2 regions of the Labrys sp. 22185 genome follow, and region 1 is predicted to be linked to the other one. Evidence: predicted binding sites of a transcription regulator. Region 1 holds the regulator's gene; the other holds the start of a gene.

Region 1 (9,340 bases):
TGGGAACGGAAGGCTCCATCTACGGTTCCCTCTACGGCATCGGGACAAATGCGGCCTTGGATGTCGCGAATTCAGGAATTATCCGAGGGGATGCGGGGGCCATCTATTACGTCGGCGATTCAGGCAGCAATCTCTATTCCAACGCAAAAATCTCCGTAAAGAATCTGGCAGGCGCGACCATTTCTGGTGGCGATTTCGGAATCTATAATAACAGCGCTGCGACATTGACGGTGACGAACGCCGGGACGATCTCTACGGATAGCGGTTATGCCATTCGGTCCGGCGGGCTTGGCAGCATTACCAACAGCAAGCTGATTCAAGGCGACATCGGTCTCTTTGGCGGGGCTCCGCTGAATTCCCTGGGAGTCCCGACCGCCGGCAATACCGTCACCAATACCGGAGAGATCGATGGTTCGATCCTGATCAACGAAGGCAAGAATGTCGTTACGAACTCGGGCATTGTAATCGGCAATGATCAGCTCCTGACTTTCGCAGACGATACTCAGCGGGATGTCCAGGTTTCGATAGGCCTTTGGCAAGGCAACAGTACCATCAAGAACTCAGGAAAGTTGTACGGGACGATACTTGGAAGTTTGGGAGCCGACGTCATCAGCAATACGGGGTTGATCGTCGGCGACACGGCCTATGGCTACGACACTGGAAGCGACCAGTACTTCCAAGGCGCGTTGGACCTCGGTGCCGGCAATGACAGCCTTACCAACGGCAAGGAGATCGATGGCGCCGTCTGGCTGGGTACGGGAGATGATACGGCGACCAATAGCGGCGTGATCTATGGTTTCATCTCGGCTGGCAACGGCAACGACAAGATCACCAATTCGGGCAGCGTCGACGGCATCGATCTGGGCGAGGGGGTCAACACCCTCACCAACAGCAAGACGATCTATAGGGGTGTCTATGGTGGCGATGGCGGTAATACCATCACCAACAGCGGTACCATCTACGGCAATGTCCAGACCGGAGCTGGCAACGACAAGTTCACCGAGTCCGGTGCCGGTCTGGTGACCGGCGACTTCTATCTGGGGGCGGGCAACGATACCTTTGTCGGTGGCGCCAGTGTCGAATATGTCCACGATCAGGCCGGCAACGACATCTATGGCCTCGGCGCGGGCAATGACGTCTATTTTGCCTCGAACGATGGCGGTACCGACAAGGTGGATGGCAGCACCGGGATCGACGTCTTCACTGTCGATCCCGCTACGACCGACCCGCTCAATATCAATCTGGGCACCACGGCGGCTCTCGGCCTGAATGCTCAGACCGCAACCTTCGGCACGTCCGGCGGCAGCGAGAATGTGAAGGGCTTCGAGATCGTGTGGGGCACGGCCGGCAACGACACCATCGTCGGCGGAGCGATAGCGGAAACACTGCACGGCAATGACGGCAACGACGTCATCGCCGGCGGCGTTGGAGCCGACATCCTTTGGGGGGAGGGCGGCAACGACATCTTCAAACTGCTGGGCGTCAAGGACAGCGGATTGACCCGTGCGGCAACCGACACGATCATGGACTTCACCCAAGGCGAGGACAAAATCGACCTCAGTTTTCAGGAGTTCCACAGCCTGATCGCCAATAGCGATTTCACCGGCTCGTCGGGTGAACTGCGTTATATCTTCCAGGGTGGGCAGACCATGCTGCAGGGCGATATAAATGGTGACAAGAAGGCGGATTTTCAGATCGCGATCCAGGGCACGGTCAATTTGCAAAGCAGCGACATCATCGGCCTCACCTGAGCGTTGGCTACATCGCGTCTGAGCGAGAAGGTGGCGGCCCCATGGGCCTCCGCCCGCAATTTTCGGGGTAACGATCGCGCGTTTTGAGGCGGTTACCCCGATCGTACCCGCCGTCTGGAAGGGGCCACCACCACGCTAATTTCACCAGTATTTGCCGGTGGACATTGCTTCAGGAATGATGATGATCGCGTCTTTCGCGTCGCCAAGGGAAGTTTCATGAAAATCAGCGCCCGCAACCAGATCAAGGGCACGATCAAGAGCGTGACGAAGGGGCAGACGACCTCCCACATCCAGCTCGAGGTCAACGGCACCATCATTACCGCGTCGATCACCAATGAGGCCGTCGACGACCTCAATCTCAAGCCCGGCCAGAATGCCTATGCCGTCATCAAGGCCTCAGACGTCATGATTGCTGTCGACTGACCTGTCTTCCCGGTTCATGACGACCTTCGGCGGTGCTCGGGCGAATAGTGGTTCGAGCACTCCTGGTTGCCTGGTGTCGAGCGGATTAGCCTGCGAATTCCGAAGGCTCTCTCAGGCAATCCGCAAGCCCAGTTCGGCCAGCAATTGGCCGGCCTGGCCTTTCGAGATCGTGGCGCCCTTGAAATAACGGGTGTCTGCCAGCTTCAGCCCGCCGAGATCGGCACCGCGCAAGTCGGCACCCTCGAAGCGAGCATCGACAAGATTGGCATCACGCAGACTGCATTCCTCGAAGATCGCCTCGCGAAAATCACATTGGCGCAAATCGGCCTGGGTGAAGTCGAGGCGACGCAGCACGCTCTTTCGGAAGGAAAAGGCCGGCAGCTTGGCCGACATCAGCAGAACTTCCTCGAAAACCAGCCCCAGCCCCGAGGTTTCGGAGAGGTCCGCCCCGGTCAGCTTGCAACCGGTAAAAGCCGTCGAGGCCGCCTTGGCGCGCCGGAAGCTGGTATTGCTGTAATCACCGGTGCGGAACGCCGCTTCCTCTAGGTCCGTGCCACGGAAATCGGCGCCGCTCGCCTTGCAGTTGCGCCAGAGTGTATTGGCAAGCCTGGCGCCGACCAGCTTGGCGTTTCTGAGCCTGCAGCGCTCGAAGGCCCAATGAGAGAGATCGAGACGCGAAAGATCGCACTCCTCCATCTCGCAATCGACGAGGGAATGGGGAAGCTTCGTCGCGAGCAGGTTTTCGACATCGCGGCGCCGCAAGCTGCAGTTCGCGATCGCGCGAAGCGCGTTCATAGCCGGCAAGCCACGATGTCGGCCACGCTCAATAGCGACGGAACAAACCGACCAGCTTGCCCTGGATCTGCACCCGGTCGGGCCCGAAGATACGGGTTTCATAGGCCGGATTGGCGGCCTCCAGTGCGATGGAGGCTCCGCGCTTGCGCAGGCGCTTGAGTGTCGCCTCCTCGTCGTCGATCAGTGCCACGACGATGTCGCCGGTATCGGCGTGGTCCTGGCGGCGGATAAGCACGGTGTCATTGTCGAAGATACCGGCTTCGATCATGGAATCGCCGCGCACTTCCAGGGCGAAATGATCGCCGGAGGACAACATTTCCGGCGTGACGCTGATGGTGTGGCTCTTGGACTGGATGGCGGAGACCGGCGTGCCGGCGGCGATACGCCCCATCACCGGGACGAGGACCGGCCGGCCGACCTCGTCGTCAATTTCAGGCCTGACGGGGCGAACCTTGCCGAGATTGCCCTCGATTACATTGGGGCGGAAACCACGCTGGGAAGAGGCGAGCGACAGGCCGCCACCGCTCGGCACCGCCGATTCGGGCAGGCGCACCACTTCCAGCGCACGGGCGCGGTTGGGCAGGCGCCGAATGAAGCCACGCTCCTCCAGCGCCATGATCAGGCGGTGAATGCCGGACTTAGACCTGAGGTCCAGTGCTTCCTTCATCTCATCGAAGGAAGGAGGCACACCCTGTTCCTTCAGGCGCTCATGAATGAACCGAAGCAATTCATGTTGTTTCTTGGTCAGCATGGCTATCCCGTCGTGGCGGCCGCGAATCACGGTGAAGGTGTAAACAAAACAAGAACAGTGCTACATGTTCCTACTGTGTTCTGCAACAATGAAGTTCAGGTTAAAGACGTGGTCAATAGCCGGCCGCACGAAGATCGATGATCTCGCAGGTCTCACCCGCCTTTGCTTCGGGTGCGAAGGGCGGCCGGATCACCAGGCAGTCGGCATGCTGCATCACGCTGACGAGCGACGAATCCTGCAGTGCCAATGGCTCCACCTTGAGGATGTCTGACGTATCGTCAAGCAGGAAGCGGGCCCGTATATAGTCCTCGCGGACATCGTTGGCCGGCCAGGAGCGGGCAAAGACGGCCTTGCGGCGTGGCGGGCCGGCGTCGGAACGGCCAAGCAACGCGCGCAGCAGCGGCACCAGGAAGAGGACGCCGCAAACCACGGAGGAGACCGGATTGCCCGGCAGTCCGAGGATGTGCATGGCGCCGAGCCGCCCATGCAGCAGCGGCTTGCCTGGCCGCATCGCGATTTTCCAGAAGCCGAGCCGCATGCCTTCGCGGGTCAACGCGGTCTGTATCAGATCGTGATCGCCGACGGAGGCGCCACCGATGGTGACGAGCACATCGGCCTTTTCGGCGCGAGCTCGCTTGATGGCGGCTTCCAGGGCCGGGAAGTCGTCGCTGGCGATGCCGAGGTCGAGCACTTCGCCGCCTTCGGCCTCGACAAGGGCGCGGATGGCGAAATTGTTGGAGGCAACGATCTGGTTTTCGCCGATGGCCTGGCCGGGCAATACCAGTTCGTCGCCGGTGGCGAGGATGGCGACCTTGGGGCGGCGGTGGACCGGCAGACCAGGGTGGTTCATTGCGGCGGCGAGGGCGATATCGCGGGGGCCGATGACGGTTCCAGGCCTCAGGGCCTCACGGCCTTCGGCAAAATCCAGTCCGCGGCCCCGGATATGCTGGCCGGGCTTGGCCGTGGCCTCCAGGATGACGCGATTGCCGTCGCGCCGGGTCTGTTCCTGGATCACCACGGTGTCGGCGCCGTCAGGTACGGGCGCGCCCGTAAAGATGCGCACGGCCTGGTTCTCGCCGACCCGACCGGCATAGCCATGCCCGGCGGCAGACTCGCCGATCAATTCGAGGCTGGCTCCCTGCTTGGCGTCATCCACGCGTACTGCATAACCGTCCATGGCCGAGGCGTTGAAGCCGGGCTGGGTTCTCAGCGCGGTGATGGCGGAAGCAAGCACGCGTCCGCGCGTGGCGTGCAGTGGCACGGTTTCGACAGGAAGCGGGGTGACGCCGGCAACCACCTTGGCCAGCGCGTCCGCGACGGGAAGCAGGCTCATGGATTTTCCTCCGCATGCCAATCGCCGGATTTGCCGCCGGACTTCTCTACGAGCCTGATCGCCTCGATGCGCATGCCCCGGTCGGCGGCTTTGACCATGTCATAGATGGTCAGGCAGGCGACGGAAACAGCGGTCAGCGCTTCCATCTCCACGCCGGTCTGACCCGCGACCTTGGCTGTCGCCCGCACCGTCAGACCGGGCAGAGCGGTGTCGGGCTCGATCTCGACGGCGACCTTGCTGAGGAGCAGCGGGTGGCAGAGCGGAATGAGTTCATGGGTTTTCTTGGCGGCCATGATACCGGCGATGCGGGCCGTGGCGCGAACATCACCTTTCTTGGCATCGCCCGACAACACGAGGTCGAGCGTCTCGCGCTGCATCACCACCCGCCCTTCGGCGACTGCGGTGCGGCTCGTCACGGCCTTTTGCGAAACATCGACCATGTTCGCCTCGCCGGAGGCGTCGAGATGGGTAAGGCCAGGATTCGTATTTTGCCGGCTCATGCCGCCTGGTCCACAGACAGCAGGGCACGCGTGGCGGCGGCGACGTCGGCCTGGCGCATCAGGCTCTCGCCGACCAGGAAGGTGTTGACATCAGCCTTCTGCAGGCGCTGGACGTCGCCGGGTGTGAAGATGCCGCTTTCGCCGACCAGGAGACGATCGCCGGGTACCAGCGGCGCCAGTGTCTCGGTCGTCTCCAGGCGGGTGACAAAGTCGTTGAGATCGCGATTGTTGATGCCGATCATGCCGACATCGAGCGTGAGGGACCGCTCGAGCTCGTCGTGATTGTGGATCTCGCACAGCACGTCGAGGGACCAGTCCTTGGCGGCCGCGATCAGCGCACGGGCTTCGGCGTCGGTGACGCTGGCCATGATCACCAGGATGCAGTCGGCACCCCAGGCTCTTGCTTCCACCACCTGGTAGGGATCGTAGAGGAAGTCCTTGCGCAAGGCGGGCAGCGATACCGCCGCACGTGCCGCGGTGAGGAACTCGGGCCGCCCCTGGAAGGAGGGCTCGTCGGTCAGCACGGAAAGACAGGCTGCTCCGCCGGCTTCATAGGCGCGGGCAAGTGTCGGAGGGTCGAAATCGGCGCGGATCAGGCCTTTGGACGGACTCGCCTTCTTGATCTCGGCAATCAAAGCAGTATCGCCGGCGTCGAGCTTGGCTTGGAGGGCCCTCTGGAAGCCGCGTACGGGGCTGGCCCGGTCCGCCAACTTGATCAGCTCAGGCAGCGGGCATGACGCCTTCGCTGCCTCGATCTCGCGGCGCTTATAGGCTTCGATCTTCTGGAGAATGGTGGCCATGGCACTCACGCGTTGGAAATTTCAACCAAACGGTTGAGCGTTGCTAGGGCCTTGCCCTTATCGACGGATTCGCGGGCGAGGGTTACCCCATCCGCCAGGCTCGGCACGCGTCCCGCCACGAGCAGGGCAGCGCCGGCATTCAGGAGGGCGATGTCCCGATAGGGAGTTTTTTCGCCTTCGAGCACGGCCCGCAACGCCAACGCGTTGTGGGCGGCGTCGCCGCCCTTGAGATCCTCGGGTGTCGCAACGCGCAGCCCAACCTCTTCGGGCGTGATGACGCCGTGGCTGATCTCGCCGTTCTCCAGGGAAACGATCTCGGTGGGGCCGGTGGTGGTGATTTCGTCGAGCCCGTCGCTGCCATGCACGGCGATGATGCGCGTCGATCCCAGGGTCTTGAGCACCTCGACCATGGGCTGCAACCATTGGCGGGCATAGACACCGAGCAATTGCCGCTTGACGCCGGCGGGGTTGGACAGGGGGCCGAGCAGGTTGAAGATCGTGCGCGTGCCGAGTTCGACGCGGGTGGGGCCGACATGCTTCATGGCGCCGTGATGGGCTGGCGCGAACATGAAACCGACGCCCGCCAGCGTGATGCAGCGGGCGATACCCTCGGGCTTCAGCTCGATGTTGACGCCGAGCGCAGTCAGCACGTCCGCGGCACCGGATTTGGAGGAGAGGGCGCGATTGCCATGCTTGGCAACCTTCACGCCCGCGCCGGCCACGATCAGGGAAGCGGCCGTCGAGACATTATAGGAGCCGGAGGCGTCGCCACCGGTGCCGACGATGTCGACGGCGTCCTCGGGGGCCTCCACCGTCAGCATCTTGGCGCGCATGGCGCTGACGGCGCCGGCCATCTCGTCCGGCGTCTCGCCGCGGACCCTGAGCGCCATCAGGAAGCCACCGATCTGCGAGGGCGTCGCTTGCCCGGAGAGCAGAAGGTCGAAGGCTTCAGCCGCTTCTTCGCGCGTGAGCGAACCGGCGGCAGCCTTGCCGATATAGGGCTTGAAACCGTCCATCACGCATGCTCGCTTTCGTTCCGGTTTTCCTGGGCCCGATGCTTGGCGTTCCATTCCACCGCCAGCTCCAGGAAGTTCTGGAGGATGCGGTGGCCATGGTCCGACATGATCGACTCCGGATGGAACTGCACGCCATGCAGCGGCGCGCTCTTGTGCTGCAGGCCCATGATGACACCGTCATCCGTCTCGGCGGTGACTTCCAGATCGGTCGGCAGGCTGTCGCGCCTGACCACGAGCGAGTGATAGCGCGTGCCCATGAACGGTCCGTTCAGACCCCGAAAGACGCCGCGGCCGCGATGGTCGATCGAGGAGATCTTGCCATGCATGGGAATGGCGAGGCGCACGATGTCGCCGCCGAAAACCTGGCCGATGGCCTGGTGGCCGAGGCAGACGCCGAAGAGCGGGATCTTGTCCTTGGCCTTTTCGATCAACTCGCAGCAGATGCCGGCCTCTGTGGGTGTGCAGGGGCCGGGCGAGAGCACGATCGCATCGGGCGCGGCGGCAATCACCTCGTCAGCGCTGACCTTGTCGTTGCGATGGACCGTGACGGTGCAACCCAGCTGGCCGAGATAATGCCAGAGGTTCCAGGTGAAGCTGTCATAATTGTCGATCAGCGTCACGGTCATGGAACGGTCTGTCGTCACGGCTCTAGCCTCCTTTGGAGCCATCACGACTAGGCGTCAGGAGGCAGCGGGTCAAGCGCTGGTGCCCAAGAGAAGCCGCATGTGGCGCCAACTTGCCCAACTGCCTACGGCGAGGCCGACGAGAACGCTCACGAAGTTGAGCATGCCCGCCGTAAGCACGGACGGAAAAATCGCTAGAAAGATAGGCTGTCCGAGCAGATCTCCCAGCGACGGCGCGATGGAAGGAAGACCAGGGACCGGTTTGGACGTGATGAGGCCGGCAATTGCCATGGGGACACCGCTGAAAAAACCACAGAAGTTGGGCGCTAGGCCCGCGGTGAGGATGGTACGAGCGATGGAGACGTGTCCTCGCGACCAGAAGAACCGGTCGGGCAGGACCAGTATGCAAAGCGCCGAACCTCCCATGAGGATGAGAGGGCGCAGCGACAGCGGGGACTCGCGAAACACAGCATAATCGGCAAGGCCCGACAGCATCAGCGCGCAGCACGCGCCAATGATTCGCACCTCCCACAAGATCTTGCGGCGAGCCCCGTCGACATTCATTGATTTCTCTCCTCCGGGCATTATCGTGATGCAGGCAGGGGATGGCGATGTACAATGGTCTTCTCGTGCAGAATGGGTGCAGGCGTCGTTTGGGGGTTCGAACCGAAGGAGGCTAGCCCTCGGCCACGTCGAGCGACTGACGGGAGCGAGACGTGCCAATGCTCAGATGACCGGCCCGTTGCTGCGGACGCGCATGCCGTGTTTCTTGCCATAGGCGCAGGCGAACACCTCCAGCAGGATGAAAAGCGCGAGATTGCGGCCTACGACGGGCTCGAAATAGTCCGAGGCCAAGGTCATGCGCGAGGCGATCATCTGCACGGTGTTCCCGAACAGCTCCAGCCTCTCCAGGCCATAGGGCAGGAGCGCGCCCAGACCGGCGAAGACGGCCATGTAGATCAGCGAGGCGAGCGAGGAGATCAGCCAGATACCGAAACCGTAATCGGCATAGGGGGCAGAGCGCTCGCTCTCGAAGAGCCAATGGAAGAAGAAGATGCCATAGGCGGCGCCCAAGGCAGGCAGGGCGATCGCCAGCATCAAGGCGATGGCCTGCAAGCCGCCTGGATAGAGGTAGAGATAGAAGTCGGCGAAGAGCACGACATAGGCGGCCCCGAAGGTCAGCAGGGCCGATCGCCGGGCGCCGGGCCACTTAGCCATGGATGTCGTCCGCCTGCCTTACTGTCCCCGTCCGGGCTGGCCGGCGAAGCGGACGGCTTCTTCGGCAGCGCGGAACAGCGCCTTGGCCTTGTTGACGCATTCGGCATGCTCGCTCGCGGGCACGCTGTCG
Region 2 (9,340 bases), on a different contig from region 1:
TTCGGCTCCTTGTGCGCGACGACATCCGCCAGCACGGTGTCGACCCAGGGACCGGCGGCGTTGACGAGGAGACGGGCCGTGACCTCGTTCTCCGTGCCATTGATCTGGTCCCGCAGCCGGATGTGCCACAGGCCGGCGTCGCGGCGCGCCGAGACGACCTTGCAACGAGTGCGGACGATGGCGCCGCGGTCGGCGGCATCGCGGGCATTGAGGGCCACGAAGCGGGCATCGTTCACCCAGCAGTCGGAATATTCGAAAGCTTTCGAGAAGATCGGCTTCAGCGATTTGCCGGCTTCGTCGCGCCGCAGATCGAGCGTCCGGGTGGGCGGCAACTTCTTGCGGCCGCCGATATAATCGTAGAGGAACAGGCCGATCCGCAGCATCCAGGCTGGCCGCAGGCCCTTGAAATAGGGCAGCACGAAACGCAGCGGGTGGACGAGATGGGGTGCGTTGCGCCAGACGATTTCGCGTTCGGTGAGGGCTTCCCGCACCAAGCGGAACTCGTAATATTCGAGATAGCGCAGGCCGCCATGGATCAGCTTGGTAGCCTTGGACGACGTGCCGCTGGCCAGATCGTTCATCTCGGCCAGATACACAGAATAGCCACGACCAACGGCGTCCCTGGCAATGCCGCATCCATTGACGCCCCCGCCGATCACGAAGACGTCGAAAATCTCATTTGCGGAAGCCTGTTGATTCATGGGGTGTCACTCCGCGGCAGGGCAGTGGCGGGGACGGCGGTCGAGCATGGCGAGGTGGCGTGGACCATGGCGTTCCGTCTCCCTGTATTTCGATCCTTCATTGATGAAGGCGCTTGTTTCGGCGGCAATGTTGTCGCGCTTTCTTGTTTTCGCAACAGAAAGTTTTTTCTTTCGTTTCCATGGAAACGAACATTTTTGGTCGAGGTTGATTTATTCAGAAACGACATTGCAGGCGCCCAGGTTGCGCTGCAACATGAATGAATCGGTCGTCGGTTCGTCGAAAACACTGGGGTTATTTAGTGGTTTTACAAATCGAGGTACCATGGTAACGCGATTTTGCGGGGCGGCGAGAAAGATGAGCCGAGCATAGATGTAGAATGTCGCTTGCGCTTCAATGCGTCATTTTCGGAATGCAGGGATTCGAAAATGACGTGGCGGCGAATTTTAGGTGACAAACAGTGTCACAATTCTCGTCGAGGCGGTGTTGCGCAATCAGAGGTTGGCGATGTGAAGCTCCGTGCCGCTGCTCGCCAGCAATTCGGCAAGTGCCTGAGGGGGAGTCTGGTCGACGAAGACGGCGCTCACTTCGGTAATCGACGCCATGCGCAGCAGGGGTCTGCGCTGGAACTTGGTGTGGTCGGTGACGAGATAGGTCTTGCGGGCGTTGCGCAGGATGGTCTGGGCGGCGCGAATCTCGTCATAGTCGAAATCGAGCAGTGTGCCGTCGCTGTCGATGCCGCTGATGCCGATGATGCCGATATCGACGCGGAACTGGCTGATCATGTCCACGCAGGCCGGGCCGAGCACGCCGCCATCCCGGTTGCGCACGGAGCCGCCGGTGATGGTGATCTCGAAATCGGTGTGCCGCGAGAGAATCGTCGCCACGTTGAGATTGTTGGTGATCACCCGCAGATCCTGATGGTGGATCAACGCGGCGGCCACGGCCTCCGTGGTGGTGCCGATATTCATGAAGATGGAAGCGTGATCGGGGACGTGACGCGCCACCAGCTTGGCGATCTGCTCCTTTTCCGCCTGGTTCATGATCTGGCGAGCGCTGTAGTCGATATTGGCGACGCTCGAAGGCAGGCCTCCGCCGCCGCGATAGCGGGCCAGCCGTCCTTCGCCGCTCAGATCGTTGAGATCACGCCGGATGGTCTGGACGGTGACGCCGAATCGACTGGCCAGCATTTCGACGCCGACGAAGCCGTGCTGACGCACCAGATTGACGATGGCCTCGCGCCGTTCCTCCACACTGAGGGCGGCGGATGCATCGGCAGGGGGGAGGCTGGACGACATGGCGGATCACGCGGGACGAGGAAGCGGGTGCGTCCGGGGTTGTCGCACGGAATGCCGCGCACGGCCAGCGAGGCCGTGCGACGGTTGAAGGTGCCATCGAACTCGCTGGGAAAGCGATGCTCAAGGAAGGAGGAGAGGGGGTTACAGCCCGGCTCGCTTGGCCTCGTTCCACAAGCCGTCCATCTCGTCCAGGCTCGACTGGGCCGGTGTCGTGCCCTTCTCGCTCAAGCGGGCTTCGATGAAGTGAAAGCGCCTCTCGAACTTGGCATTGGCACCACGCAGGGCGCCTTCGGCATCGACATGGGCATGGCGGGCGATGTTGGCGACGGCGAAAAGCAGATCGCCGATTTCCGCCGTCAGTGCGTCCTTGTCGGCCCCTTCATCGAGTGCGGCTTCGATCTCGTCCGCTTCTTCGCGTACCTTGGCAAGCACCATGCGGATGTCGTTCCAGTCGAAGCCCACCTTGCCCGCTTTCTCTTGAAGCTTGACGGCTCGCGTCAGCGCCGGCATGGCGGCAGGCACGCCTTCGAGGGCGCTTTCCGGGCCGGCTGGGGGATGACGGCGGGCGCGTTCGGCTTTTTCCTGAGCCTTGATCTCAGCCCAGAGTTTCTTCACCTCAGCCGGCGGCAGGTTCCTGGCCTCGCCGAAGACATGCGGGTGGCGGCGGATCAGCTTGGTGGTGATCGCCTCGACGACACTGCCGAAATCGAACAGACCTTCTTCGCGCGCCATCTGGGCATGAAAAACCACCTGCAGCAGGAGGTCGCCGAGCTCGTCGGTGAGATCGGCCATGTCGCCACGCTGGATGGCATCGGCCACCTCATAGGCCTCTTCGATCGTATAGGGGGCGATGCTGGCAAAATCCTGCTCGAGATCCCAGGGGCAGCCGGTGCGGGGGGTTCTCAAGGCCGCCATGATCTCGAGCAGGCGCTCGATATCTCGGCTGGGCGTGATCGCGGAGCTGGGAATGGCGGCTTGGGACTTGGCAGTGCTGTTCATGCTGTCTCTCCTTGACGCTTCCTAGAACAAACTGCGTGTCAGTGGAAATGCTGGCTCGTCCCAGGCGCTTCATCGAGGCGATTTGCAATCTCGCGAACCCGCCCATCGCAAGATCGCCTGCGACATCCAAGGTCGGCTTGTTCTCCCGCCATGCCCTGCCGTGCCGGACGCCGGGCCGTGTCCGTGACGGTGTCCGTCACAAAGCTTGGGGGCGGTTGCGATTTTACCTTGATTGCCAGACCGGGATTGTCTATCCGGGTGGCAATGGAGACGTGGCCGAGAGGCTGAAGGCACTCGTTTGCTAAATGAGCATACCCCACAAGGGTATCCAGGGTTCGAATCCCTGCGTCTCCGCCATCCCCCTTCCGGTCAAAAGATTTAGGGTACAAGTTTGTGCCCCTGACGTTTGCGTCGACTTTTGCCGAAAAGGTTGTCGAGGGGTAGGTCCGGTCGTTTCTCTGCTCCATCTGCCCGGACAAACCGAATCCGGTCTCGATCCGGCGCGTTGCGCATCGCGGGCATTCTTGGAGTGGCCCGGTCGAGAGTGAATGGCGCCCGACCGGGCCGGAGCCAGCGACGAATTGGCACGCTGGCTTGACCGGATTGGCTCGATTGGGGAGAGGTAAAATAGGAGGCCCGGCTTAGGGCTGGGGGGCTGTCTGATTAAAGACCCGGGCCTCCAGCTTCCATTTCCAAAGAAGCCTTCGGATCGTAGAGACCGCCTCTCTTCCCAACAATCCATACCTTGGTATGGTGCCGTTGGGTGATCGCGCGCTGCCGGTCCTTTGTTGTCGTTCCACAATCCCTGTACTGCCCGTGCCTGCTGGTTGCAGCTTCCCGCCGACTTGTCCGATAATTCAAGTGCGGCGGTCGGCAGTCCCCCTTCTGACCGGCGCACTCATTGTCATGTAACTGAATACCCGGCCGTCGATGCGTGCCGGGTTTTTCTTTGAGGGGCACCACCCCATGTCTTGCAGGCGAGGCCTTGATCGGGGGGCAAGAATCAGGAGGGGCATCGCCGCCGAGCAACTTGATTGCCTACGGTAAGACCGTGCCGTGATGCTGCTCGTCCCAAAAGAAAACCCCACCGGATCGGCAGGGTGTTCATGCAGGTTCGAAACCTGATGGAAGCCGCTCGGACCTTGCAGCGTCGGGCAAAAAGCACCTTGGCCGCTCGTATGGTCGGCAAGGTACCTTTTGGCGGCGCGCAGGACTCAGCGCGGGAACGGCGTATCCGGACCGACGACGTAAGCCGGACGGCGGTCGGCCTGACCATAGTCGCTGGCGCAGGCTGCCAGGCCGGCCAGGACGAAAACGGCGGTGAGGATCTTCAGAATTGTCATTGTCGCTTCCATTTTTTCGGACGGCAGCGATGTAGGTCTAACACCGAACCATTACCGAGGGCACCTTTGTTTTCATCGCATAATGCTGCGAAACCGTAAACGTTTCTTGCTGGCAATCGCGGTTCTCGCCGTTTTTTTGACCTCTTGTCATGTATCGATTGAGCGGAGGTGCTAGGATGCCACCTTGAGTGGTGGCAATCGCCTTGCTACTCGGAAGCGCTCGCGCATCGTTGTCTGTATCGAGGAAGGTTTGTGACGTGCGGAACTGTCCGCTGCTTCATCCATAATCCATAACAGCCTCAGGATGATCCGCCCACAGCGTGATAAACGCTCCCGTCACGGAGACTATCGAATGTGTCATGTGCGTTTCGGCACCTCGTTTCCGATCCTGACGGGGCCTAGTGCTGCTGTACCGGTCCGAAGCCGGCTCTGAACGTCCACCGCTCTTTCATCGACCCAGGCGTGCGCACCTCTTGATTCTGCGTTAAGAGTGCGCCGCGAAACGGCTTACCACCCACTGAAGGAAACTCCATGCAACTTCTTCGCATGAAACGCCGCAGCCCTGCCGCCAGGCTGGCCTTTCGGAGCACGCTGCTGGCCGCGACGCTGCTGAGCGCTCCCGCCTTTGCGCAGGGCGTATCGGCGGATGGCGCCAAGCAACTGCAGGACAGCCTCGCCAAGACACTCGGCAGCGGCCTTTTCGAGAAGGGCATCCTGTCCATTACCCCGCAGGGCAGCGCCTATGCCGTGAAGCTCGACCTCGGCTCCACCCTAGCCCAGCTCAAGGGAGCCGGCGTCACTGCGAGCTTCGATCCGATCACCTATCTGGCCACGCCCAATTCGGACGGCACCTATGCGGTGACCAGCGATTCGCCGATCAACTACAATTTCAGCGGCACCCAGGGTGACAAGCCTTTCGCGATGAAGGTTACGGCGCCTTGCAAGTCGACTGGCGTGTTCGATCCCAAGATCTCGACCTTCTCGAGCTATGAAGCGACCTGCGCCTCGATGTCGATGGACATGGACGATGCGGAGAGCACCGTGACCGCGAGCATGGGCGCGATCACCTCCAAGCTGACCGGAGCCGCCGGCAGCGGTGGGGGCGTCGACGTCAGCACCACCGGTTCGGCCACCGATTTCGTCGAGAACATCGTCGGCAAGACCAAGCCCCTGACCATCAAGGTCGCGGCCAAGTCGCTGACCACCGATGGCAAGATCGACAATTTCCAGCTTTCCACGGTGCTGGAATTCATTGGCATGGCCGCCAATTCCAAGGATCCCAAGGAACTGATCGCCAAGCAGGCCGAGATCAAGCAGAAGCTGACTGCAGCCCTGCCGCTGTGGAACAACCTGTCCGGCACCACCAAGCTGAATGAAGTCACCATCGACACGCCTGTCGGTCCGGTCAAGCTTGGCAGCCTCAGCTACGGCGTCGGCATGACCGGTGCGGTCAAGGATGCCTCCTACGGCATCGACATCAAATATGATGGGCTGGTGCTGCCGCAGTCTCCGGTCATCCCAGGCTGGGTGGCTCCGCTGGTTCCGGGCCAGGGCAATATCGATGTGAAGTTCGAGGGCGTCGATCTCGAGGCCATCACCAAGCTGGCGATCGAGAATTTCGATGCGAGCAAGGATCCGCCGATCCCCAACGAGCTGACGCCGCAATTCCTGGCCCTCTTCATGGCCGGACAGCCGCATGTGACCCTGGCGCCCAGCACCTTCACCGCCCCGGCCGGCGCCGTGAGCGCTGAAGGCAAGATGAGCGTCATGCCGAGCCAGAAGGGCAAGGTGACGATTTCTGCCACCAATCTCGACCAGATCATCGCGGCGGTGAACGCAGCGCAGGTTCCCAACAAGGAATCTGCCCTGATGGGCATCGCCCTGATCAAGGGACTGGCCAAGACCGGTGCTGACGGCAAGGCTGTCTGGGATGTCGATTTCGACGCGGCGACCAAGGCGGTGAGCGTCAACGGCCAGGTGCTCAGCGCCGGCAGCGGCGGCGGTGCCGGTGGTGGCGACGAAGGCGGCAGCAGCGACGACGAAGGCGAGGGCGACAACGCTCAATAAGGGCGCTTGTCGGTCCGGATGCCGGTGTGTTGAAGGGGCAGGCGCGAGCCTGCCCCTTTCGTTTGGGGCGAGGCGTTGCGCCACGAGGCGAAATCGATCGGACGCGCCTTGCTCCCGGCAGTTCCAGAGGGGGGGGGGCGGAAGTCCAAAGAAAAACCCCCGCGGATCGCTCCGCGGGGGTGATGTTTCCGGCGACGAAGAAAGGCTTAGTCAGCCTTGGCTTCGCCAGCTGCTTCGGCCGCAGCCGGCTGCTGGGTCGTTTCGGCGGCGCGCGCATTGTGCAGCGGGCGGATCGTCTGGAAGGAGGCGCGCTCCTGGGCCGCAGGGCGGCCGGTCAGGCTGACGACGTCGCGGCGGATCGAGGCGATCAGCTCGCGAATGGAACCGCTGTCGCCGTCGGGACGATATTCCTCACCGAGCACGTCGAGCTTGGCGCAGAGCTCGACCGCGTTCTTGGCGGGAGCGCGGGAGATCGAATTGGCGATGGAGCGCAGTTCGGCGACGAGTTCGTCGCGCAGGCCCTTCTGGTCGTCGGCATCGATGATCGGGGAAGCGAGCATGCCGCGCAAAGCGGCGCGCCGCAAACCCAGAGCCGCTACCGTGTTGGCCCCGTCGCTCGCTTCGCGCTGTTGTCCTGGTCCTGCCATGTTGCTGCCCTCGTATGGAACTAAGAATTGAAGTGTGCGGCTCCCCTGCACGCCCAATGTGGCGAAAGAGCGATGACGGAAAGCGCGGCTCGGATTTTCGACCTGCTTGTTGGGCAAGTTATCGGGCAAAGGCAAGGTTTTCTTGGCCGGATACGGCAGATTCCCACATGATTCGAGGCGAAATGGCCAAGTTCGACATGGCAGGGCCTTTGGCGCGGTTTGGTAAGCGGATAGTTAAGTCGGGTGCTTGCATTGTGTGAACAAATGTGGAACAAACTAGTTGTGCATGAAGCCAATTCCTTTGCGGGTGTGGCGCCGGGAGCATGCTAGAGCAGGAATGATGGAGGCGCCCCTCGCGGCGCCATGGGGCGTGCGGGCCGGCTCGGCCGGCAGGCTGTGAAGCGAAGGAAGGAAGCCTCGATGTCGGGCTCGGTGAACAAGGTCATTCTGGTCGGTAATCTCGGCCGCGATCCGGAAGTGCGGCGGCTCAATTCGGGCGAACCGGTCGTCAATTTGCGTATCGCCACGACGGAGAGCTGGCGTGACAAGGCCACCGGCGAGCGCAAGGAGAAGACCGAGTGGCACAGCGTGGTCATCTTCAATGAAGGGCTGGCGCGCATCGCAGAGCAATATCTGAAGAAGGGTTCCAAGGTTTATCTCGAGGGCCAGCTCCAGACCCGCAAATACAACGATGCCTCGGGCGTGGAGAAATATTCCACCGAGATCGTGCTGCAGCGCTATCGCGGCGAGATGACCCTCCTGGATTCGCGTGGCGGCGGGCAAGGCGATGGCGGCCGGGACTATCAGGGCAATGATTTCGGCTCGTCGAGCCCGATGGAACGTCGCCCGGCGCCGGCCGGCTCGAGCAAGTTCTCCTCGGCCGACATGGATGACGACATCCCGTTCTGAAATCGTACGAGGCCCATCGACAGGCTATCCGAAGCGCCGGTCACGTGCTGTGGCCGGCGTTTTGCTGTCGGGCGCGTCAGGAAGCGCGATCATCGCGCCGCCCCGGTGACGGAAAAGAAGCCGGACGCGCTGCGGGCCCGCTATCCGGCCACGATCGCTCTGACCCCGTCGACGATGAACTGCACAGCCAGGGCCGACAGCACGATGCCGAGAAGCCGCGTCAGCACGACATTGCCGGTGATCCCGAGCAGCTTATTGATCACCCCGGCGAGCCGGAACGAGACGTAGCAGCAGGCCGTGACGAAGGCGATGACGAGAAACAGGGAGGCGAATTTGGCGGGCTCGCCATGGGCCTGGGCCGAGAGCAGCATCACCGCGGTGATGGCGCCGGGGCCGGCGATCAGCGGGATCGCCAGCGGGAAGGCGGCGACATTGGAGATGAAGTCCTTGGTGATGGCTGTCTCCGCGGTCTCGCTCTTACGGGTGTTGGAGCGGTCGAACACCATTTCGTAGGCGATGGCGAACAGAAGCAAGCCGCCGGCGATGCGAAAGGCCGGAGTGGTGATGCCGAGCAGCCTGAGGAAGGGTTCGCCGGCAATGGCGAAGAAGGCGAGCACGCCGAATCCGATCACGCTGGCCCGCCAGCCGACCGAATGCTGTTGCTCCTTGTTCATGCCACGCGTGACGCCCAGGAAGATCGGGCCGAGACCGGGCGGATCGACCACCACGAGCAGGGTGACGAGAGCTGCAGTCAGATAGTCCAGAAGCGGCGCCATGAAGGTCCTCGATCGATCATTTGCTTGCGCCAAGATTGACGCTGCGGCCCGGCCTGAATATGGCTGTGCCTTCCGCTTGAGGTCGAGGGAAATCAAGCCGTCTCGCACGCCGCCTGGCTTCCCCTCCACAAGCAGCAGAAAAAATCGGATCGAACATGTCAAATCTCTATCCGGCCGAGCTCGTCGCGGCCGCCAATGTCTCCGCCGCCTGGCCATTCGAGGAGGCGAGGAAGCTCGTCGCCCGTCTGCAGAAGCGGTCCGGCGACAAGAAAGAGGTCCTGTTCGAGACCGGCTATGGTCCCTCGGGCCTGCCGCATATCGGTACCTTCGGCGAGGTCGCGCGGACCACCATGGTGCGCAATGCCTTTCGCCTGTTGACGGAAGATCGCGTCCCGACCCGGCTGCTCTGCTTCTCCGACGATATGGACGGCATGCGCAAGATCCCGGACAATGTGCCGGATCCCGAAGCGCTCAAGCCCTATTTGCAGATGCCGCTGACCCGTGTTCCCAACCCGTTTGGCGGCGACTACAAGAGCTTCGGCGATCACAACAACGCCATGCTCCGCCGCTTCCTCGATACGTTCGGGTTCGACTACGAATTC

The links. The regulator LexA, encoded in region 1, represses DNA repair genes until DNA is damaged. The targets are predictions, from matches to a motif close to TGTTCNNNNTGTGTTCNG.
Region 2: a site for LexA is predicted at 7,310-7,327, ahead of ssb (single-stranded DNA-binding protein). Genes of this name have one in related genera too.

The regions. Positions count from the first base shown of each region.
Region 1 covers NZ_JBQEPH010000015.1:86,739-96,078, reverse strand. Annotated here, with positions in the region: gene ACTJKX_RS24805 (hypothetical protein) at 1-1,751, shown strand, start outside; gene ACTJKX_RS24800 (TOBE domain-containing protein) at 1,968-2,174, shown strand; gene ACTJKX_RS24795 (pentapeptide repeat-containing protein) at 2,286-2,969, opposite strand; gene lexA (transcriptional repressor LexA) at 2,998-3,720, opposite strand; gene ACTJKX_RS24785 (molybdopterin molybdotransferase MoeA) at 3,833-5,053, opposite strand; gene moaC (cyclic pyranopterin monophosphate synthase MoaC) at 5,050-5,553, opposite strand; gene trpC (indole-3-glycerol phosphate synthase TrpC) at 5,550-6,353, opposite strand; gene trpD (anthranilate phosphoribosyltransferase) at 6,359-7,369, opposite strand; gene ACTJKX_RS24765 (anthranilate synthase component II) at 7,369-7,995, opposite strand; gene ACTJKX_RS24760 (hypothetical protein) at 8,065-8,556, opposite strand; gene ACTJKX_RS24755 (hypothetical protein) at 8,719-9,210, opposite strand; gene trpE (anthranilate synthase component I) at 9,229-9,340, opposite strand, start outside.
Region 2 covers NZ_JBQEPH010000002.1:553,967-563,306, reverse strand. Annotated here, with positions in the region: gene glpD (glycerol-3-phosphate dehydrogenase) at 1-701, opposite strand, end outside; gene ACTJKX_RS07240 (hypothetical protein) at 768-962, shown strand; gene ACTJKX_RS07235 (DeoR/GlpR family DNA-binding transcription regulator) at 1,194-1,997, opposite strand; gene mazG (nucleoside triphosphate pyrophosphohydrolase) at 2,139-2,951, opposite strand; tRNA gene ACTJKX_RS07225 (tRNA-Ser) at 3,263-3,353, shown strand; gene ACTJKX_RS07220 (YgdI/YgdR family lipoprotein) at 4,211-4,339, opposite strand; gene ACTJKX_RS07215 (hypothetical protein) at 4,871-6,406, shown strand; gene ACTJKX_RS07210 (hypothetical protein) at 6,613-7,053, opposite strand; gene ssb (single-stranded DNA-binding protein) at 7,474-7,962, shown strand; gene ACTJKX_RS07200 (MarC family protein) at 8,103-8,738, opposite strand; gene ACTJKX_RS07195 (lysine--tRNA ligase) at 8,894-9,340, shown strand, end outside.